DNA from 3 places in the Nocardiopsis sp. B62 genome. Region 2 is predicted to be linked to each of the others. Evidence: predicted binding sites of a transcription regulator. Region 2 holds the regulator's gene; each other region holds the start of a gene.

Region 1 (6,201 bases), on a different contig from region 2:
CTCTGGGCCGCCCAGTTCCACCCGGTTCAGGCGCTGACCGTGCACCACACGGCGATGGCGACCACGGACGACCACTCGGCGGACGTGCGCGCCGTCTACCACCTGCACGCCGTTCAGCAGGAGTGGGGCGACGTCGGCTACCACCTGCTGATCGACCCCGAGGGCGGGATCTACGAGGGTCGCCACTCGGGTGGCGGCCTCCCGATCTTCCGAGGGGTCCCCCTGCCGGGCCTGGCGGAGTCGGTGACGGCCGGCCACGCGTTCGGGTTCAACCACGGCAACATCGGCGTGTGCCTGCTCGGCGACTTCACCCACGAGCTGCCGACGCAGGCGGCCCAGGACTCGCTGGTGGACGTCCTGCGGGTCCTGTGCGCCCTCACCGGCGTGGACGCGGCCGAGCGGATCGAGTACGTGCACCCGGACACCGGTGCGGCGACCGAGCAGGAGGCGGTGGCCCGACACCGGGACTGGCTCCAGACCGAGTGTCCGGGCAACACCTTCTCCGAGGTGTTCGACACGGTCATCCGCCAGAGGGTCGTCAACGGTCTGCTCTGAACCCCGTGGCGGTGGGGCGTTCCGGCACCCCACCGCCGGGACGAGCAGGGGTGCGGGTTGACGGAACCCGGTTCCACACGCCCGTGTGACGCCGTATCTTGATCGGTGCCCGGAACCACCCGGCGGTTCGTACGCACAGGGGGAACACACGCATGGCCACAGTCCAGAGCGCTCCGATCATGCCCGCGGTCATCCTGGAGACCGAGCGCCTGCGCCTGCGATCCCTGCTCGAACACGACATCGACGACGTGCACGCCTCGTGCGTGGACCCCGAGCTCCAGCGGTGGATTCCGCTGCCCGCGCCCGGGCTGCCCTACACCCGGGAGTCGGCGGAGCACTTCTGTCTGAACGTCGCCCCGGCCATCCGGACCGGCGGCGACGGCCAGCACTGGGCCGTGGTGGACAGGGCGACGGGCCGGTTCACCGGTTCCGTGGCGCTGCTGCGCACGCAGTGGGCCGCCATGGTCACCGAGATCGGTTACTGGATCTCGCCGTGGGGCCGTGGCCGTGGGTTGGCCACCGAGGCGGTCGTGGCCGTGTCCCGGTGGGCCCTCGGGCAGGGTTTCCAGCGGGTGGAGCTCAAGGCCGCCACGGGCAACACCGGTTCGTGCCGGGTGGCCGAGGCCGCCGGTTTCGTCCGCGAGGGCACCGACCGCAACGCGATGCCCCTGCACGAGGGCAGGTCGGACCTGGCCTCGTTCGGCCTCGTCCCGGGCGATGTCGGCCGTGGCCCGGGGCTGCTTCCCCTTCCCGACCGGGTCGGGCCGTGACGGCCACCGCCCCGAGCCCCCGACCACCGGTGGCCCCCGGTTCCCCGACGCGACCGCGGTGGCTCCAGCGGTCTGCGCTCAGCCCCACACCCGGCTGAGCGACCACTCGCCGGTGGAGGTGTCGTGCCGGAGCTCGTACACACCCTGCGCGTAGGCCGAACCCGCCTCCACCCGCCAGTGTCCGCGTTCGGGCACCTGGGAACCCGCGCCGGGGGTCCAGTCGCGGCGCAGCGTGACCCAGTGGTCGATGATCCTGCGTATGCCGTACACCCGGCCCTCCCAGGTGAAACGGGTGGGTCGGCCCTCGTCCTCGACGACCGCGACCTTCGCCCCGAAGTACCGTCCCACGACAGTTCCCCCCACCATCGACCGACTCCTCCTGCTGGTGTCCGGCCGTGTACGAGCGCACACCGCCGGAAGGGCCCACCCGTGGGGAAGTACGGCCAGGCATTCGAACAAGTATTCGAATCCTATCGAAAGCGGTGCTTCCTTGGAACTGTTTGCGCGTTCTCGACATCACCTCGGGTAGCACCTGCACGGCCCGTGAGCTCCGCCGCCTGGTCGGCGCCCGGCAGGCGCGCTCATCCGTGTCCCTGACCGAACGTCCCTCGACAACCTCGGCCGGTCCCCTCCGGCCGCGTACCGCCGATCCGACCGACGGTCGGCCCGCCTCTTCGGGAGCCTTCGGCTGGACGCGCCCGGCTGGGGCTGACCGCCACCTCCCGCCCCCGAGCCCCGCCCCCGCCCGGTGCACCGCCCACGACAGCTCGAATCGGCCCAGTTCCGGCCCGCTTCAACGCCCGGAACGGCCGGGACAACCGGAACGCGCACGGCGTGTCGAGATCGGTACGCTGATACGCGCGAATCACACGATCCATACAAGGGACCCCCAACTGTGACGTCCAACGGACACGAAAGCGGTAAACCCCTGCGCGCAGGCGATCCGCGCGAACTCGACGGCTATCGGATCGTCGGCCGCCTGGGACGCGGTGGTATGGGCACCGTGTACCTGGCCAGGGACGCCGCCGACCGTTCCGTGGCCGTCAAACTGATCCACCCCGACCTGGCCGACGACGAGTCCTTCCGGCTGCGGTTCGCCCGCGAGGTCGCCTCCGCCCGCCGGGTCGCCCGCTTCTCCACCGCCGGAGTCATCGACGCCCGGTTGGAGGGCGAACCCCTCTTCATCGTCTCGGAGTACGTGCCCGGGCCCAACCTGGACCAGGCGGTCCGTGGCGGCGAACCGATGCGCGGCGGAACCCTGGACGGTCTGGCCATGGGTGTGGCGGCGGCGTTGACGGCGATCCACGGTTCGGGGATCGTGCACCGGGACCTCAAGCCCGCCAACGTCCTGTTGTCTCCCGTCGGCCCGAAGGTGATCGACTTCGGGATCGCCCGCGCCTTGGACGACTCCGGCGGTGCGGTCACCCGGTCCAGCCAGCTCATGGGCACCCCCTCCTACATGGCGCCCGAACTGATCCTGGGAGAACAGGCCACGGCGGCGGCCGACGTCTTCGCATGGGGCTGCCTGGTGGCCTTCGCGGGGACCGGCCGTGCGCCCTTCGACGCGGGCACCGTCCCCGCGGTGCTGCACAACATCTCCACCGCGCCGCCCAAGCTGGACGGGCTCGACCCGAGCCTGTTGGACCTGGTCGGGGCAGCGCTGGACAAGAAGCCGGAGAACCGCCCCACGTCCAAGCAACTGCTGGCCCGCCTGACCGGCCAGCAGGAGCCGGGAGAGGCGGAGGTACGGCGCACGATCAGCACCTCGTGGGCTCCGCCGAGCAGCACCCCGGTGCCCGGCCGACCTCCGGAGCCCACCGAGCCCGTGCTTCAGGACCAGGTACCGGTCGAGGACGCCACCACGCCGGTGGAGGCGCCGCCGGAGGGTCGGCCCACGGTCCCCGCCGCGGGCGCCGGGCCACAGGGCCCGCCCGCACCGGACCCGACGGAGCCCGTCACCCCGCCGCAGGGGCAGCCCTCGGAGCCTCGGTCGAGCTCGGCTCCGCCCCAGAATCATCTCCAGGCCCCGCATCAGCCCCACCAGGACCCTCGGTTCTCCACGCCCCATCAGGCCCAGCCGAACCAGCAGACGCCGCCCCACCAGGACCAGTTCCAGCAGCCCCCGCATCAGCAGACGCGGTTCCAGCAGCCCCCGTTCCAGCAGTCGGTACCGCCCGCCGAGCACGTCCAGCGGTACCCCCAGGGCCACCTCCCCCAGTTCCAGAGCCCGCCGTCCGGTCCGCAGCAGGGCGGCTACGGCCACCACCCGTCGGGAGCAGGGGCCCATTCCGGACCGAGCGGTGGACACTCCCCGATCAGCGGCCCGCAGCAGCACCACCCCGGGTACCCGCCCGTGGCCCAGGGTGGGTACGGCCCGAACCAGCACCACCAGCCCCCGGGCGGGAACTCGCCCCACGAGGTGCCCGGCGGCCCCGGCGCCCCCAACGGTCCGCACGGCCCCAACGGCCCCCAAGGGCCCGGGCAGTCCCCGGGGTCGCCCAACGGCGGGAAACCAGGCGGTCGTCGCAGGCTGATGCTCATCGGCGGCGCAGCCCTCGTCGTCGTCCTCGTCGCGGGGGTGGGCGCCACCGTCCTGTTCTCCGGCTCGGACGATCCGCCCGAGGACACCACCAGCATCTACGTCACGGACTTCGCCACCGACCCCGGTTGGTCCGAAACCCGCACCTTCCACCCCGAGGACCCCGAGTACTCGGACGGCTACTGGGCCGAGCAGAACGCCGTGGTGTTCCAGCTCGACCCCACCCTCAACGACTCCCGGGGCACGATCGTCCCCTACGACAGGCAGACCCCGGACCGCGTCCTCATCAGCACCAACCTGGTTCCGCTGGAAGGCCCCGCCGAGACCAGCTTCGGCGTGCGCTGCTGGGACCAGGCGGGCGAGGACGAACGCACCATGTACGAGGCGCTCCTGCGCTTCGACGGAGCCCAGGCGCAGATCCGTCGGGTGACTGAGGAGAGCGGGGACACCGCGATCGCCGAGACCTCGGAGGTCAGGGGGTTCGAGCCCTTCGACCTCCTCGACGAGGAGTCCGGGGTCGAGGGGTTGCCCTACGACGTCGACGTGGACGACCTGGTCACCAACAACCTCAAGCTCGCCTGCGAGTACGTGGCCGAGGACGGCGAGGACCCGTACATCGACCTGCGCATGTGGGTCAACGACGAACTCGTGCTCTCCGCCACCGACCAGCAGCCGCTGCCCGACGACGGCGACCTCGACGACGAGGAGCGGCGGAGGGTCGGCGTGGTCATGCGCCCCGGCCCGGGCACCGAACCGATCGCCGCGCTCTACACGGACTACGCTCTGCACAGGATCAACGTCGACGACTGAACCGGGACTCCGAGGCAGGCGGAAGGCCGCGCCCCGGCCCCGGTGGCGGCCCCCATCACCCACCGAGGAGAACCATGCGCGCGATCGTCATCGAGGAGCACGGCGGACCCGAGGTCCTGCGGTTGACCGAGACCGAGGCCCCCGTACCGGGCCCGGGCGAGGCACTCGTGGACGTCGAGGCCCGAGGCGTCAACTTCATCGACGTCTACCAGCGCTCGGGTGCCTACAAGGTCCCGCTCCCCTACGTCCCCGGAATGGAGGCGGCCGGGACGGTCGCCGCGTTGGGCGAGGGAGTCACGGACCTGCGGGTCGGTCAGAGGGTCGGCTGGGCGATGGCCCCGGGCGGGTACGCGGACCAGGCCGTGGTCAGTGCCGCCCTGCTCGTCCCGGTGCCCGACGCCGTCAGCACGGAACAGGCCGCCGCGCTCATGCTCCAGGGCATGACCGCCCACTACCTCACCCACTCGGTGCACCCGGTGGCCGAGGGCGAGACCGTGCTGGTGCACGCCGCCGCGGGCGGCACCGGGCTGCTCATCACCCAGTTGGCCAAGGCGCGCGGCGCGCGGGTGATCGGCACCGTGTCCACCGACGAGAAGGAGCGGATCGCCCTGGAGGCGGGCGCGGACGAGATCATCCGGTACACGCGGACCCCGGTGGCCCCGGCCGTTCGCGAGCTCACCGGCGGCGAGGGCGTGGCTGCGGTCTACGACGGGGTCGGCCGCGACACGTTCGACGCCAGTCTGGACTCGCTGCGTCCGCGCGGAGTCCTGGCCCTGTTCGGACAGTCCAGCGGCGCGGTGGAGCCGGTCGACCCTCAGCGGCTCAACAGCGCGGGCGCCGTGTACCTGGCCCGGCCGTCGCTCGCCTACTTCGTAGCCGACAGGCAGGAGCTCCTGGGGCGGGCGGGCGACCTGTTCGGGCTGGTGGGGACGGGCGCTCTGGACGTGCGTATCGGCGGCCGGTACGAGCTGGGCCAGGCGGGCGAAGCACAGGCCGACCTCGCCTCGCGGAGCACCACCGGCAAGCTGCTGCTGGTCTGAGCCCCGCCCCGCCCGGGTTTCCCGGACGGGACACTGCGAGGACCGGTCGTAGACCGGCCCCACTCGTGGGACGGAGGCGGATCCCCGGTTCGGGGCCCGCCTGCGTCCGGCTGATCACTCGTGGGTCGGCGGTTCCCGGACCGGCCGGGCGTCGCCTCGTGACACCGTCACGGTTCGACGCCCACCCGGCCGGTCTCCTCCCCCCGGCTCAGCCCTCGTCGTCGGACTCCGGTGGCGACCCCATACGCGCACCGGCCCTTCGGACGTCGTCCCGCGCGTCGGCGACGGCCTGCTCTGCGGCCTGGGCCGCCTCCTGCGCGGCCTGCGCGGCGTCGGACGACTGGGCCGGGTCGGGGCCGGTGATCTGCGCCGGTCCCGACTCCCCCTCCCCACCCTGCTCCTTGGTGGTGGAGGGCACGCTCCGGGCGGCGTCCCCGGCGAAGGCGTGGCTCACGTTCTTGACCGCCTCGGTCAGCTCACCCGGGAT
Region 2 (6,201 bases):
TGCCCGCCGGGTCGAAGCGCATGTTGGTGAACTTCTCCACGTAGGTCTCCAGCGGAACCCCGTACTGGAGGGCGATGGAGACCGCGATGGAGAAGGCGTCCATCACCCCCGCCAAAGTGGAGCCCTGCTTGCCGAGCTTCAGGAACACCTCGCCGAGGCCGCTGTCCGGGTAGGAACCCGCGGTGATGTACCCCTCGGCGCCGCCCACGGAGAACGAGGTGGTCTCGCTCGGCCGCTTCTTGGGCAGCCGCCGCCGCACCGGCTTCGACACGTCCTCCGCCTCCGCACCGGAGGCGGACAACGGCTGGCCCACCTTGCAGTTGTCCCGGTAGACCGCCAGGGCCTTGAGCCCCAGGCGCCAGCCCTCGTAGTAGATCCCCTCGAAGTCGGCGACCGTGGCTCCCTCGGGCACGTTCACCGTCTTGGAGATCGCCCCGGACAGGAACGGCTGGGTCGCGGCCATCATGCGCACGTGCCCCATGGGCTCGATGTACCGGCGCCCCATGGCGCAGTCGAACAACTCGTAGTGCTCCCGTCGGAGCCCGGGGGCGTCCACCACGTGCCCGTGCTCGGCCACGTGGTCGACGATCGGCTCGATCTGCTCGTCCTGGTAACCCAGGTTCCGCAGCGCCCGGGGGATCGCCTGGTTCACGATCCGCATGGATCCGCCGCCGACCAGCTTCTTGTACTTGACCAGCGAGAAGTCAGGTTCGATCCCGGTCGTGTCGCAGTCCATCATGAACCCGATCGTCCCGGTGGGCGCGAGAAGGCTGGCTTGGGCGTTGCGCCAACCGTCGCGTTCACCGACCTCCAGGCACCGCTCCCACTCCTTGGTGGCGGCCGCGTGGACGGGCTCCTCCAGTGCGCCGATGGTGCGCAGGTCGTCGTTGGCGGCCGCGTGCTTGCGCATCACGCGTTCGTGAGCGCTCTGGTTGCGCTCGAATCCGTCGTAGGGGCCGACCACACCGGCCAGTTCGGCGCTTCGGCGGTAGGCGGCCGCGGTCATCAGCGAGGTGACGGCGGCGGCCACGGCCCGTCCGCCCTCGGAGTCATAGGCGTGGCCGGTGGCCATCAGCAGCGCGCCGAGGTTGGCGTACCCGATCCCCAGCTGCCGGTAGGCCCGTGTCGTCTCGCCGATCCTCTCCGTGGGGAAGTCCGCGAAGGTGATGGAGATGTCCATCGCGGTGATCACGAGTTCGGTGAGCCGGGTGAACCCCTCGACGTCGAACGTGTCGTCCTCGCGTAGGAACTTCAGCAGGTTGATCGAGGCCAGGTTGCAGGACGAGTCGTCCAGACTGAGGTACTCACTGCAGGGGTTGCTCGCGCTGATGCGGCCGGTCTCGGGGTTGGTGTGCCAGTCCTGGATGGTGCCGTCGTACTGGATGCCCGGGTCCGCGCACTCCCACGCGGCGGCGGCCATGCGGTGGAAGAGCTCCTTGGCGTCGACGGTGGCGATGACCTCGCCCGTGGTGCGGGAGGTCAGGCCGAACCCGGAGCCGGTCTCCACCGCGCGCATGAACGCGTCGGACACGCGGACGGAGTTGTTGGCGTTCTGGTACTGGACGCTGAACATGTCGTCGCCGCCCAGGTCGACGTCGAAGCCCGCGTCCCGGAGCGCGCGGATCTTGTGCTCCTCGCGCGCCTTGGCCCCGACGAACTCCTCGATGTCGGGGTGGTCCACGTCGAGCACCACCATCTTGGCCGCCCGGCGGGTGGCGCCGCCGGACTTGATGGTCCCGGCGGAGGCGTCGGCGCCGCGCATGAAGGAGACCGGCCCCGAGGCGGAGCCCCCGGAGGACAGCAGCTCCCTGCTGGAGCGGATGCGCGACAGGTTCACCCCCGCGCCGGAGCCGCCCTTGAAGATCAGCCCCTCCTCCTTGTACCACTCCAGGATCGACTCCATGGTGTCCTCCACGGAGAGGATGAAGCACGCGGAGACCTGGGCCCTGGAGGTGGTGCCGACGTTGAACCAGACCGGGGAGTTGAAGCTGAAGAGCTGGTGGGCCAGGGCGTACTTGAGTTCGTGGTCGAAGACCTCGGCGTCCTGGTCCGAGGCGAAGTAGCCGTGTTCGCGGCCGGTTCTGGTGTAGACGCCGACGACGCGGTCGATGAGCTGTCTGAGGCTCGACTCGCGCTCGGGAGTGCCGACGGCCCCCCGGAAGTACTTGCTCGTCACGATCTGGGTGGCGTTCACCGACCAGGTGACGGGGAACTCGACGCCGTGCTGCTCGAAGTTGACGGTGCCGTCGCGCCAGTTGGTCATGACGACGTCGCGGAGTTCCCATTCGAGGGTGTCGTACGGATGGACGCCCTCGGTGGTGTTGACCCGGCCGATCGTCAGGCCCTTGCCCCGGCGCCTGGTCGTGCCGTTCGTCCTTCGCGTCATGGCGACCTCTCCCCCGAAGGTCATGCGCGGACCCGGCGGTGACCGCGCGGACGTTCATGTGTGTTCGGGGTGGTGCGGAAGGCACGGTCTCGGCCGGGCTCTCCACCCACCATGCGGCGGTCGCCGGGGTTACCCGGTGGTGTCGACCGCGGGCTCCCCCTCGCGGTCCTCCCGCAGGCTCGCGATCTCGGCCTCGAAGTCGGCGAGGCTCTCGAACCCACGGTAGACGCTCGCGAAGTGCAGGTAGGCGACCTCGTCCAGGTCACGCATGGGACCCAGGATGGCAAGGCCGATCTCGTGGGCGGGCACCTCGGCCACACCCCGGCCGCGGATCTCCTCCTCGACCCGCTGGCCGAGTTTGGCGAGGGCGTCCTCGGAGACGGGGCGGCCCTGGCAGGCGCGGCGCACCCCGGCGATGATCTTGGTGCGGCTGAAGGGTTCGGTGACCCCGGACCGCTTGGCCACCATCAGCAGGACGGTCTCCTGCGTGGTGAAGCGTCGCTCACAGACGGGGCAGGTCCTGCGGCGCCGGATGGCCGCGCCGTCGTCGGTGGACCTGCTGTCGATCACCCTGGTGTCCGGATGACGGCAGAACGGACAGTGCATCCCGGTTCACCTGGCTTTCCTGTACCCGACCAACAACCCTGGAGGTCTACTTAACCACAACTTATTGACCACAGCCCCCATGTCAACACCAGATGTTGTGGTCGAACCTAGGCGCCGGGGCGGACACCCGCAACCCTGCCGACGGCGTGTCCCCAAACCCTGGAACAGGGGCGGCCGAGGAACGGGGTTCGAGGAGGTGGAAACGGGGATGTGCGGCTCCGGGAGCCGAATCCAAGGATAAGGGGGCGCGGGCGCGCGGCTCGACGCCCGCCACACCTCGGCGCCGACCGAATTCCCCCCTCTCCCGCGAGCACGGAGTGGCGGCGGGGCACGGCGAGACGAACCCCATACCGGATCGCACATTCCCCGGACAACGGCCACGGCGCGCGTGTACACACATAAGTCCGGACCCCCGGAAATCGGGGCGCGAAAACACAATGCGAAATCCCCACGCGCCCTCGTCCACACGTTCTCGAACGCTTGTTTGATATCACCGTGTGCAACGACTAAAGTTGACCTTGATTTCACACCGGCTTCGCCGTCCGGTCCGCGTGGCCGATCCGGCCACACACAGGCCCTGACCGAACCGAACACCGAGGAGGCCCGGCCGTGCCGGAGGAGAACCCCGGAGCCGTCGGCTCCGGACCCACCACCGTTCTTTCGCCCGTCGGCGACCCGGGCCCGTCCGGGTCCGACACCCCCAAGCTCACCGCACGTCAGCAGAGTGTCCTCAACTGCATCCAGCGCTACGTCCGGGAACGGGGGTACCCGCCGTCCATCCGGGAGATCGGCGACACGGTCGGCCTGTCCAGCCCCTCCAGCGTGGCGCACCAGCTCAAGGTGCTCCAGCGCAAGGGCTACCTGCACCGGGACCAGAACCGGCCGCGCGCCGTGGAGCTGCGCACCCCGGGCCGCGAGGCCTCCCAGACCCTCACCCAGGAGGAGCTCACCGCCGACTCCACCCGGGCGGCCTCGGTGCCGCTGGTCGGTCGGATCGCCGCCGGTGGCCCGATCCTGGCCGAGGAGGCCGTGGAGGACGTCCTGGCGCTGCCGCGCCAGCTGGTCGGCGAGGGCCGTCTGTTCATGCTCACGGTGGTCGGTGACTCCATGATCGACGCCGCGATCACCGATGGTGACCTGGTGGTGGTCCGTCAGCAGCAGACCGCCGAGAACGGTGACATCGTCGCGGCGATGCTGGACGACGAGGCCACCGTCAAGGTGCTGCGCCGGGAGCCGGACGGGCACGTGTGGCTGATGCCGCGCAACGACGCCTACGACCCAATCCAGGGAGACGAGGCCACCATCCTCGGCAAGGTCGTCACGGTCATGCGCCGGGTCTGAGCCCAGGTCCCCGAGCCGGGGGTGGTGGGCGTGCCGATACGCTGAGGGCGTGTCGACACCTGCCTCCGCCCCCGTGTCCCCTTCCCCGAGCCGACCCCGCGCCGCCCTGGCCTCGGCCCTGGTCGCCGGGGCCCTGCTGGTCTCCGCCTGCGCGCCCAGCGACGGCGACGGGCCCGCGCTGCCCGGTGCGGCCGGGCAGGAGCGCGAGGTCTCCTTCGAGGGTGGCGGGTTCACGGTGCCGGGCACCTTCACCGCTCCCTCCGGCGCCGGTGAGGGCTCCGTCCCGGGGGTGCTCATCGTCTCCGGCAGCGGTCCCACCGACCGGGACGGCAACGGCGCCGCGCGCCCGGAGGCCAACACCAACCTGAACCTCGCCCGGGTGCTGAGCGGTGCGGGTGCCGCTTCGCTGCGCTACGACAAGTTCGGCAGCGCGGACCCGGCGGACATGAGCGAGGCCGAGGAGGAGGCCCTCGACCAGCCGGTCGACCCCCTCGTCTTCGACCGGCAGATGGCCGCCGCCTACACGGAGCTGGTCGCCCAGCCCGAGGTGGACCCCGAGCGCACGGTCATCCTGGGCCACAGTGAGGGTGCCCTGTACGCGCTGCGCGCCCACGAACTCCTCGACGCCGAACCCGCTCTGGTGCTGGCCGCTCCGCCGGGCACCCGCATGCTGGACCTCATCGACCGCCAGGTGTCCGAGCAGATCCGCACCGCCGAGGCCCAGGGCGGCGTCGGCGAGGTGACCGCGGCGCAGATGCTCTCGGACCTGCGGGCGGGCCGGGCCGCCGTGCGCGCGGGCGGGGAGCTGCCCGAGAGCGACGCCACGGGGTTGTTCGACGAGAACAGCGCGGACTACCTGACCTGGATCGACTCCTTCGACCCCGTGGAACTGGCCGAGGGCCTGCCCGGGGACACCCCGGTGCTGGTCCTGTGGGGCGACCAGGACGCCCAGGTGAACGAGGAGGAGGTCGACCGGCTCATGACCGGCCTGGACGGCGCCGAGCGGGTGGACCTGTCGGGGGTCGACCACATCCTGCGCGAGTACGACGACTCCCCCGGGGCCGCCGCCCTCGACGCGGACCGTGCCTTCTCCCCCGACGTCACCCCGGCGCTGGAGGGGTTCCTCGACGGTCTCTGGTAGCCGACCCGGAACGATCCGCTAGTCGTCCGCGGGTGCGGGCAGCTCGTCGACGACGGCGCGGGCGAGGAGCTCGGCCTCCTCGGCGGCGGCCTCACCGTCCATGGAACCGATCGCGTCGTAGTCGGTGGCGGCGGTGTAGCAGGACTCCACGTACAGGTTGGAGACCCGCACACCCACGCATCCCACTTCGAAGGCGCCGTCCTCGACCCACGTGAGCGCCTCGTCCCCCAGGCCCTCCACGGGCTGGGTGTCGTTCTCCCCGGCGGTGGAGCGCAGGGTCTCGGCGGCGGTCTCCACGCCACCCTCGACCGGGGCGGCGACCAGGACGAGGGTGGCGGCGGACGGCACGGAGGCGCCCGCTCCCTCGGGAGTGGCCCAGCGGCACTGCCAGCCCGCCCCGAAGGGGTCCTGGCCGGTGCCGACGGTCTCCTCGATCTCACTCTCGTAGCCGGGCACCGACTCCTCGAGGGTCTCGGTCTCACCGATCCCGCACTCGGGCGCGGCCTCGAACTCGCCCAGTTCCACACTGTCGCGCAGCAGGTACCAGGTGAGCCATGCGGCGAGCGCCAGCACGGCCAGGATCAGGACGACGAGGAGGGTGACGGCCAGTCCCCGGCTCTGCGGCGGGGTGGCTCCGGGGTCCTCCGACTGCGCGAAGGCGGGCGGGGGCCCGGAGTGGGGGGTGCTCACAGGGCCTCTCCCAGCTGTTCGGCGAAGGCGACGACGG
Region 3 (6,201 bases), on a different contig from region 2:
GAACGCGTCCTTGGGACGCCTCTTCGGGGAGGGCAGCGTGCACCCGCGAGCCAGGGCCCGCAGCGGCCCGGGGAGGCGGCCGTCGGTCACGAACTCCACGCACCGGGTGGCCATGTACACGTCGGTGGCGGGCACGGCGGGGCGGCGCTCGGCGACCTCCGGCGGATACGTCTCCCTTCGGTGCGGAACCATCGCCGGGACGTGCGGCGCGGTGCGCCGCTCGCCGAAGGTGACGGAGTAGCACCAGTCCACGAGTACGAGACCGTGCGCCTCGGGGTGGACCAGGACGTGCTCGGGTACGACCGCGCCGTGAACGACCCCGGACTGGTGGGCGTTGCCCAGCGCCACCAGCAGTCGCCGCCACATCCACGCGGCGTCGCGCGGGTCGATCCCGTCCGGGTAGGCCCGCCGCACCTCGGCGAGGCTGTGGAAACCGGACAGCCGGCCCAGCACGTTGCCCCGCCGCTCCACACCCGTGGCCGCGTCGCGGTGGCGGACCGACTCCACCAGCTCCGGGGCGAACGCCCGGTACCGTTCGGCGCCTCGTTCGCGGATCCGGCGCAGCGCGGTTGCCTCGGCCAGGAGGAGGTCGTTGTCGCGCGGGGCCCGGGGGAGCTTGAGCAGCCCGTCCCGCCAGGGGCCGTCCGGCGCCGCGCCACGGGTGCCCTCCCGCCACCGCACCGGATGCAGGTCGGCCACGTCGCCGCTGGCCAGAGCGCCGTCCCGGCTCACGTGATAGGTCCGTCCCCGGGCCACGAGGGTGATGTCGTCGAGGCCCAGGCCGCCCTCCACCGCCGTGCGGTAGCGCCGCCAGGCCTCGGTGAGCCGGGAGAACCCGGCCGCCGCCTCGGCGGAGCGCTCGGCGGGCGCGGTGTCCGGATGGAGCAGCCGGGCCAGGCGCCGGTACGCGGCGGTGGCGGCCACGGGGATCGCCTCGCCGTCGATCGGCCGGGGACCGAACAGCGCGGCGGGGTCGGCCGCGAGTCCCAGCTCACGCAGGGCGGAGTCGAGTCCGCCATGGGGGTTGTGCTCCACGTTCACCGGTCTCCCTTCGGGGTGTGGCTCGACGAGTACTCAGGGGTTCCCGCTCACTGCCTGCGGCTGCGTCTCCTCACTGGGCGCCGCGCAGCAGCGGCGGGTGGAGCAGGGCGGCGCCGCCCGCCCGGTACAGCCGCGCGCGGCGGCCACCTCCCGCGCCACCGCGCTCGGCCAGCTCACCGGTGTCGTCCACGAACCCCGGGGTGGCCTGGATCTTGCGGTGGAAGTTGGCGGCGTGCAGGGTCCGCCCCCACACCGCCTCGTACACGCCGCGCAGCGCGGAGATGGTGAACGTCGACGGGAGGAAGGCGGTGGCGAGCGCGGTGTACTCCAGCTTGGAACGGGCGCGTTCGACCGCGTCGGCGAGGACGCGAGCGTGGTCGAAGGCGAGTTCGTGCCGGTCCCTGCCACCGTCGCCGTGTCCGAGGGCGGTCCACGGAACCCACGCGGCCTCGGCCGTGTCGCGGCCGGTGTGCGGGTCGGGCAGGTCGGGGGCCAACACCATGTACGCCACCGACACCACCCGCATGCGTGGGTCCCGCTCGATCGCCCCGTAGGTGCCGAGCTGCTCCAGGTGGAGTTCGGCGGGCAGGGGGGTCTTCTCCGTGAGCACGCGCAGGGCGGCGTCCGGCAGGTCGCGGTCGGCCGGGGCGTCCGGTCCGTCCTGGGCCCGGACGAACCCGCCGGGCAGCGCCCACCGACCGCGCTGGGGTTGCCGGGTGCGTCGGCCGAGCAGGACGTGGGGGACTCCGTCGCGGATGGTCGTGGCCACCACGTCGACGGTGACGGCGACGGGCGCGAACGCGTTCGGGTCGTAGTCGGCGAGGTACCTGCGCTCGTCGGCCGCGTCGTAGTCGCCCGCTCCGCGCGGGTCCCCGATCGGCCCGTCGATCCCCTCGGACACTGCTTCCCCCTGGTTGTTCTCAAGATGAGTTTTTCTCGATGTGAGTTCAACCTAGCACCGCTCGGTCCGCCCGTCCACCCCCCCCGGGGGGCGACACGCCGCGCCTGGCGGCCGATCCCGTCGGTGTCCGCCGCTAGCATGGTGCGAACGGACGTTCGAGAACGCGGCCGTGGGCGACGAGAAAAGGACAGGGTGGGGACGTGCGCGTGCTGGGGATCGACCCGGGGCTGACCCGCTGTGGGGTCGGGGCCGTCGAGGGCGCGATCGGCCGCCCCCTGCGCCTGCTGGCCGCCGACGCCATCCGCACCAGCCCCGACACCCCGCTCCCGCAGCGCCTGGTGGAGGTCGAACGCGGCATCGAGGAGTGGCTCGACAAGTACGAGCCCGACGCCGTCGCCGTCGAACGCGTCTTCGCCCAGCACAACCTCAGCACCGTCATGGGAACCGCCCAGGCCAGCGGCATCGCCCTGGTCTGCGCCGCCCGGCGCGGGCTCCCCGTGGCCACCCACACCCCCAGCGAGGCCAAGGCAGCCATCACCGGCAACGGTCGCGCCGACAAGAAGCAGGTCGGTGGCATGGTGGCGCGTATCCTCGGACTCGACGGGCCACCGAAACCGGCCGACGCGGCGGACGCCGTGGCCCTGGCCATCTGCCACATCTGGCGCGGCGGGGCCCAGGCCCGGGTCGCCCAGGCCCAACAGGATTTCGCCCGCAAGGTGGAACTGGCCCGACGCGCACGCGGCCGCTAGCCCCCCGGCCGAGCGGCGACGACACGGCAGGCAGCACCACAGCCCCCAAGGAAGGAGACGGGCACCCCTCCCGGTGTCCACACGAGATGATCGCGTTCCTCACCGGCCGGGTGGCCGCGCGCGGCGCGGCCAGCGCCGTGATCGACGTCGGCGGGGTCGGTATGACCGTCCAGTGCACCCCCTCCGCCCTCTCCCGACTGCACGTGGGGGAGGAGGGCACCGTGGCCACCAGCCTCGTCGTCCGCGAGGACTCCCTCACCCTCTTCGGGTTCGCCGACGACGACGAGCGGAACCTGTTCGAACAGGTCCAGACCGCCTCCGGCATCGGTCCCCGCATCGCCCTGGCCATGCTCGCCGTGCACAGCCCCGACAGCCTCCGCCAGGCCGTGGCCACCGAGGACACCACCGCCCTGACCCGCGTCCCGGGCATCGGCAAGAAGGGCGCCCAGCGCATCGTCCTGGAACTGCGCGGCAAACTCGACGCCCCGGTCATGACCGACGGCACCCTGCCCCCCGCCGACGCCTCCGGCGGCACCGAACCCAACGGGGCCTGGCGCGGCCAGGTCGTCTCCGGCCTCGTCAACCTCGGCTGGTCGACCAAGGACGCCGAGGCTGCCGCCTCCGCCGTCGCCGCCGAGGCCGAGGACACCGGCGACGTCACCGTCCTGCTGCGCAGCGCCCTGCGCAAACTCAGCCGCGCCTAGCCACCAACGGGAACCGGAGGGAGAAGACCCGTGTACGAGCGTGACGCCGTCTCGCCCGAAGCCGACGTCGAGGAACACCAGATCGAGGGTGCGCTGCGCCCCAGGAACCTGGACGAGTTCGTCGGCCAGCACCGGGTGCGCGAACAGCTCTCCCTGGTCCTGCACAGCGCCCAGCGCCGGGGCCGCGCCCCCGACCACATCCTGATGTCCGGCGGTCCGGGCCTGGGCAAGACCACCCTCGCCATGATCATCGCCGCCGAACTCGGCGCGCCCCTGCGCATCACCTCCGGCCCCGCCATCGAACGCTCCGGCGACCTCGCCGCCGTGCTCTCCACCCTCCAGGAGGGTGAGGTCCTCTTCCTCGACGAGATCCACCGCATGGCCCGCCCCGCCGAGGAGATGCTCTACGTCGCCATGGAGGACTTCCGGGTCGACGTCGTGGTCGGCAAGGGGCCCGGCGCCACCGCCATCCCCCTGGACATCGCCCCGTTCACCCTGGTCGGGGCCACCACCCGCGCGGGCATGCTCCCCGCACCGCTGCGCGACCGCTTCGGCTTCACCGCGCACATGGACTTCTACGAGCCCGCCGAGCTGGAGCAGATCCTGCACCGCTCCGCCGGGCTCCTCGGCGCCCCGCTGGAGGGGGAGGCGGCCGGGGAGATCGCGGGCCGCTCACGAGGCACCCCCCGGATCGCCAACCGCCTCCTGCGCCGCGTGCGCGACTACGCCGAGGTGCGCGGAGACGGCCGTCTCACCCTGGACAACGCCCGCGCCGCCCTGGAGCTGTACGAGGTGGACGCGCTCGGCCTGGACCGCCTGGACCGGGCCATCCTGGACGTGCTCATGAACCGCTTCCGGGGAGGCCCGGTGGGACTGTCCACGCTCGCGGTGTCCGTGGGGGAGGAGGCCGAGACCGTGGAGGTGGTGGCCGAACCCTTCCTGGTCCGCTCCGGATTCCTCGCCCGTACCCCGCGCGGCCGGGTGGCCACCCCGATGGCCTGGGCTCACATGGGGATCATCCCGCCGCCGGACGCCGCCTTCGGCGCCGCCGCCGACCCCGCCGCGAACGGGGCGGGCAAGGCCGGTCAGGGCACCTCCGCCCCCTGACCGGAGCCGGGAGACTTCACAAGCGGGCCCCCGTCCGGGCACAATGAGGCGCGTGCGCGAACCGGGTCCGAACCGTTAGCGCTCCGACCCCGGGCGGTGGGTGACCGGTGACCGGCGCCACGTAAACTGGGTCGAACCAGCCAGGACGGGGCAGTGGCCCCGTCTGGTGTCGTCGGACACCGGCGGAACGAGTTGGCTCCCCCGAGCGTTGTAGGCATCGGGTACGACTCCGGCCGCCGAGGTCGGTCGGCCCGAGAAGGTGGTCGTCGCGGTGTCCGAACCGGCAGACGTCGGCCACACGAAACGTCAGGAAGGACGCCCCCGTGCAGGGCATTTACACTCTCGCCGACGCGGCCCAGCAGGAGGGCAGCATCTTCAGCATGATGCTCCCGTTCGTGCTGATCCTCCTGGTCTTCTGGCTCCTCTTCTGGCGCCCGAACCAGAAGCGTCGCCAGCAGGAGACGCAGATGCAGAGCTCCCTGGTCCCCGGCGTCGAGGTCATGACCAAGGCGGGCATCTTCGCGACGGTGGTGGAGATCCACGACCAGGACGTGCTCCTGGAGATCTCCCCCGGTACCCGCATCCGGATGCTCAAGGCCGGTGTCGGCGAGGTCATCACGCCCGCCGCCGACGACACCCCGGTCGAGGACCGTCCCGACTTCGGCGACGACGACAAGCCCAAGGGATAGCACCGGGCCGGGCGCGGTGCCGCGCCCCGGCTCACCACAGACTTCGGTACCGGCCCCCCACCCGGGGCCGGTACCGCTGTTTCCCGGCCAACGCCGCCAGCAGATCCGCCGGGCCACCGCCCGCCCGGACCCACCACAGAAGGCCCCGCCACCCATGCCCCACGACACCGCGACCCCGGACGCCCCGGACGCCGCCGTCCTCGCCCTGATCGAGGCGAACATCCGCGACGTCCCCGACTTCCCGCACCCGGGCATCCTGTTCAAGGACATCACGCCCCTGCTCAACGAACCGGGGGCGTTCTCCGTCGCGGTGCGGGCCCTGGCGGCGCCCTTCCTCGGAAGCGGGATCGACCACGTCGTCGGACTGGAGGCCCGCGGCTTCATCTTCGGCGCTCCCGTCGCCATGGCACTGGGCGCGGGCTTCGTTCCCGCGCGCAAAGCCGGGAAACTGCCCTCGGACACCATCGACCAGGCCTATGATCTGGAGTACGGCACCGCGACCGTCGCGATCCACGCCGACGCGATCACCCCGGGTGGCCGTGTGCTCATCGTCGACGACGTCCTCGCGACCGGCGGGACCGGCAGGGCCGCGGTGGACCTGGTCCGCAAGGCGGGTGGTACGGTCGTGGGATTCTCCGTCCTGATGGAGCTCTCCGCACTGCGGGGACGGGAGAAGATGATGCCCGACGTGGAGCCGCGCACCCTCCTTTCGGTCTGAGGCCGACCTCGCCTCGCTGCCGCCCCCACGGGGGAATACCCCGGCGGCCGGTCCTTGTTGACCTACTCCAGCACTCGGTGTGACGTGCCTGGTGACCTGCGTCACCGCCCGTACCTCCGAGCCGGACCCGGGTGAACGAGGGGTCGGACCGCTCCCCGCGCAGGTGGGAAGTGGTCCCACTAGACTGACGGGCGAGGGGACCGCGGCGGCCGCGTCAACGACTGGCCCTGATGACACGCACGTGCACCGGAGGCGGGCCGAACGGCGACGTCGGCTCCACCGGGAGGAACCG

Evidence for each region. Region 2 encodes LexA, which represses DNA repair genes until DNA is damaged. Its sites were predicted from a motif close to TCGAACANNTGTTCGA; they were not measured.
Region 1: the regulator LexA is predicted to act here: its motif matches at 1,777-1,792, upstream of KBX21_RS19300 (DUF6504 family protein).
Region 3: the regulator LexA is predicted to act here: its motif matches at 2,086-2,101, upstream of ruvC (crossover junction endodeoxyribonuclease RuvC).

What each region holds. Positions count from the first base shown of each region.
Region 1 covers NZ_JAGPXK010000019.1:86,122-92,322, reverse strand. The annotation lists gene KBX21_RS19310 (peptidoglycan recognition family protein) at 1-555, shown strand, start outside; gene KBX21_RS19305 (GNAT family N-acetyltransferase) at 708-1,325, shown strand; gene KBX21_RS19300 (DUF6504 family protein) at 1,404-1,691, opposite strand; gene KBX21_RS19295 (protein kinase) at 2,221-4,674, shown strand; gene KBX21_RS19290 (quinone oxidoreductase) at 4,749-5,714, shown strand; gene KBX21_RS19285 (SPFH domain-containing protein) at 5,923-6,201, opposite strand, start outside.
Region 2 covers NZ_JAGPXK010000003.1:112,038-118,238, reverse strand. The annotation lists gene KBX21_RS04640 (vitamin B12-dependent ribonucleotide reductase) at 1-2,386, opposite strand, end outside; gene nrdR (transcriptional regulator NrdR) at 2,516-2,992, opposite strand; gene lexA (transcriptional repressor LexA) at 3,602-4,333, shown strand; gene KBX21_RS04625 (alpha/beta fold hydrolase) at 4,383-5,474, shown strand; gene KBX21_RS04620 (hypothetical protein) at 5,493-6,164, opposite strand; gene KBX21_RS04615 (hypothetical protein) at 6,161-6,201, opposite strand, start outside.
Region 3 covers NZ_JAGPXK010000023.1:49,049-55,249, reverse strand. The annotation lists gene KBX21_RS20870 (molecular chaperone DnaJ) at 1-1,041, opposite strand, end outside; gene KBX21_RS20865 (NUDIX hydrolase) at 1,112-1,918, opposite strand; gene ruvC (crossover junction endodeoxyribonuclease RuvC) at 2,143-2,691, shown strand; gene ruvA (Holliday junction branch migration protein RuvA) at 2,778-3,395, shown strand; gene ruvB (Holliday junction branch migration DNA helicase RuvB) at 3,426-4,502, shown strand; gene yajC (preprotein translocase subunit YajC) at 4,826-5,191, shown strand; gene KBX21_RS20840 (adenine phosphoribosyltransferase) at 5,346-5,909, shown strand.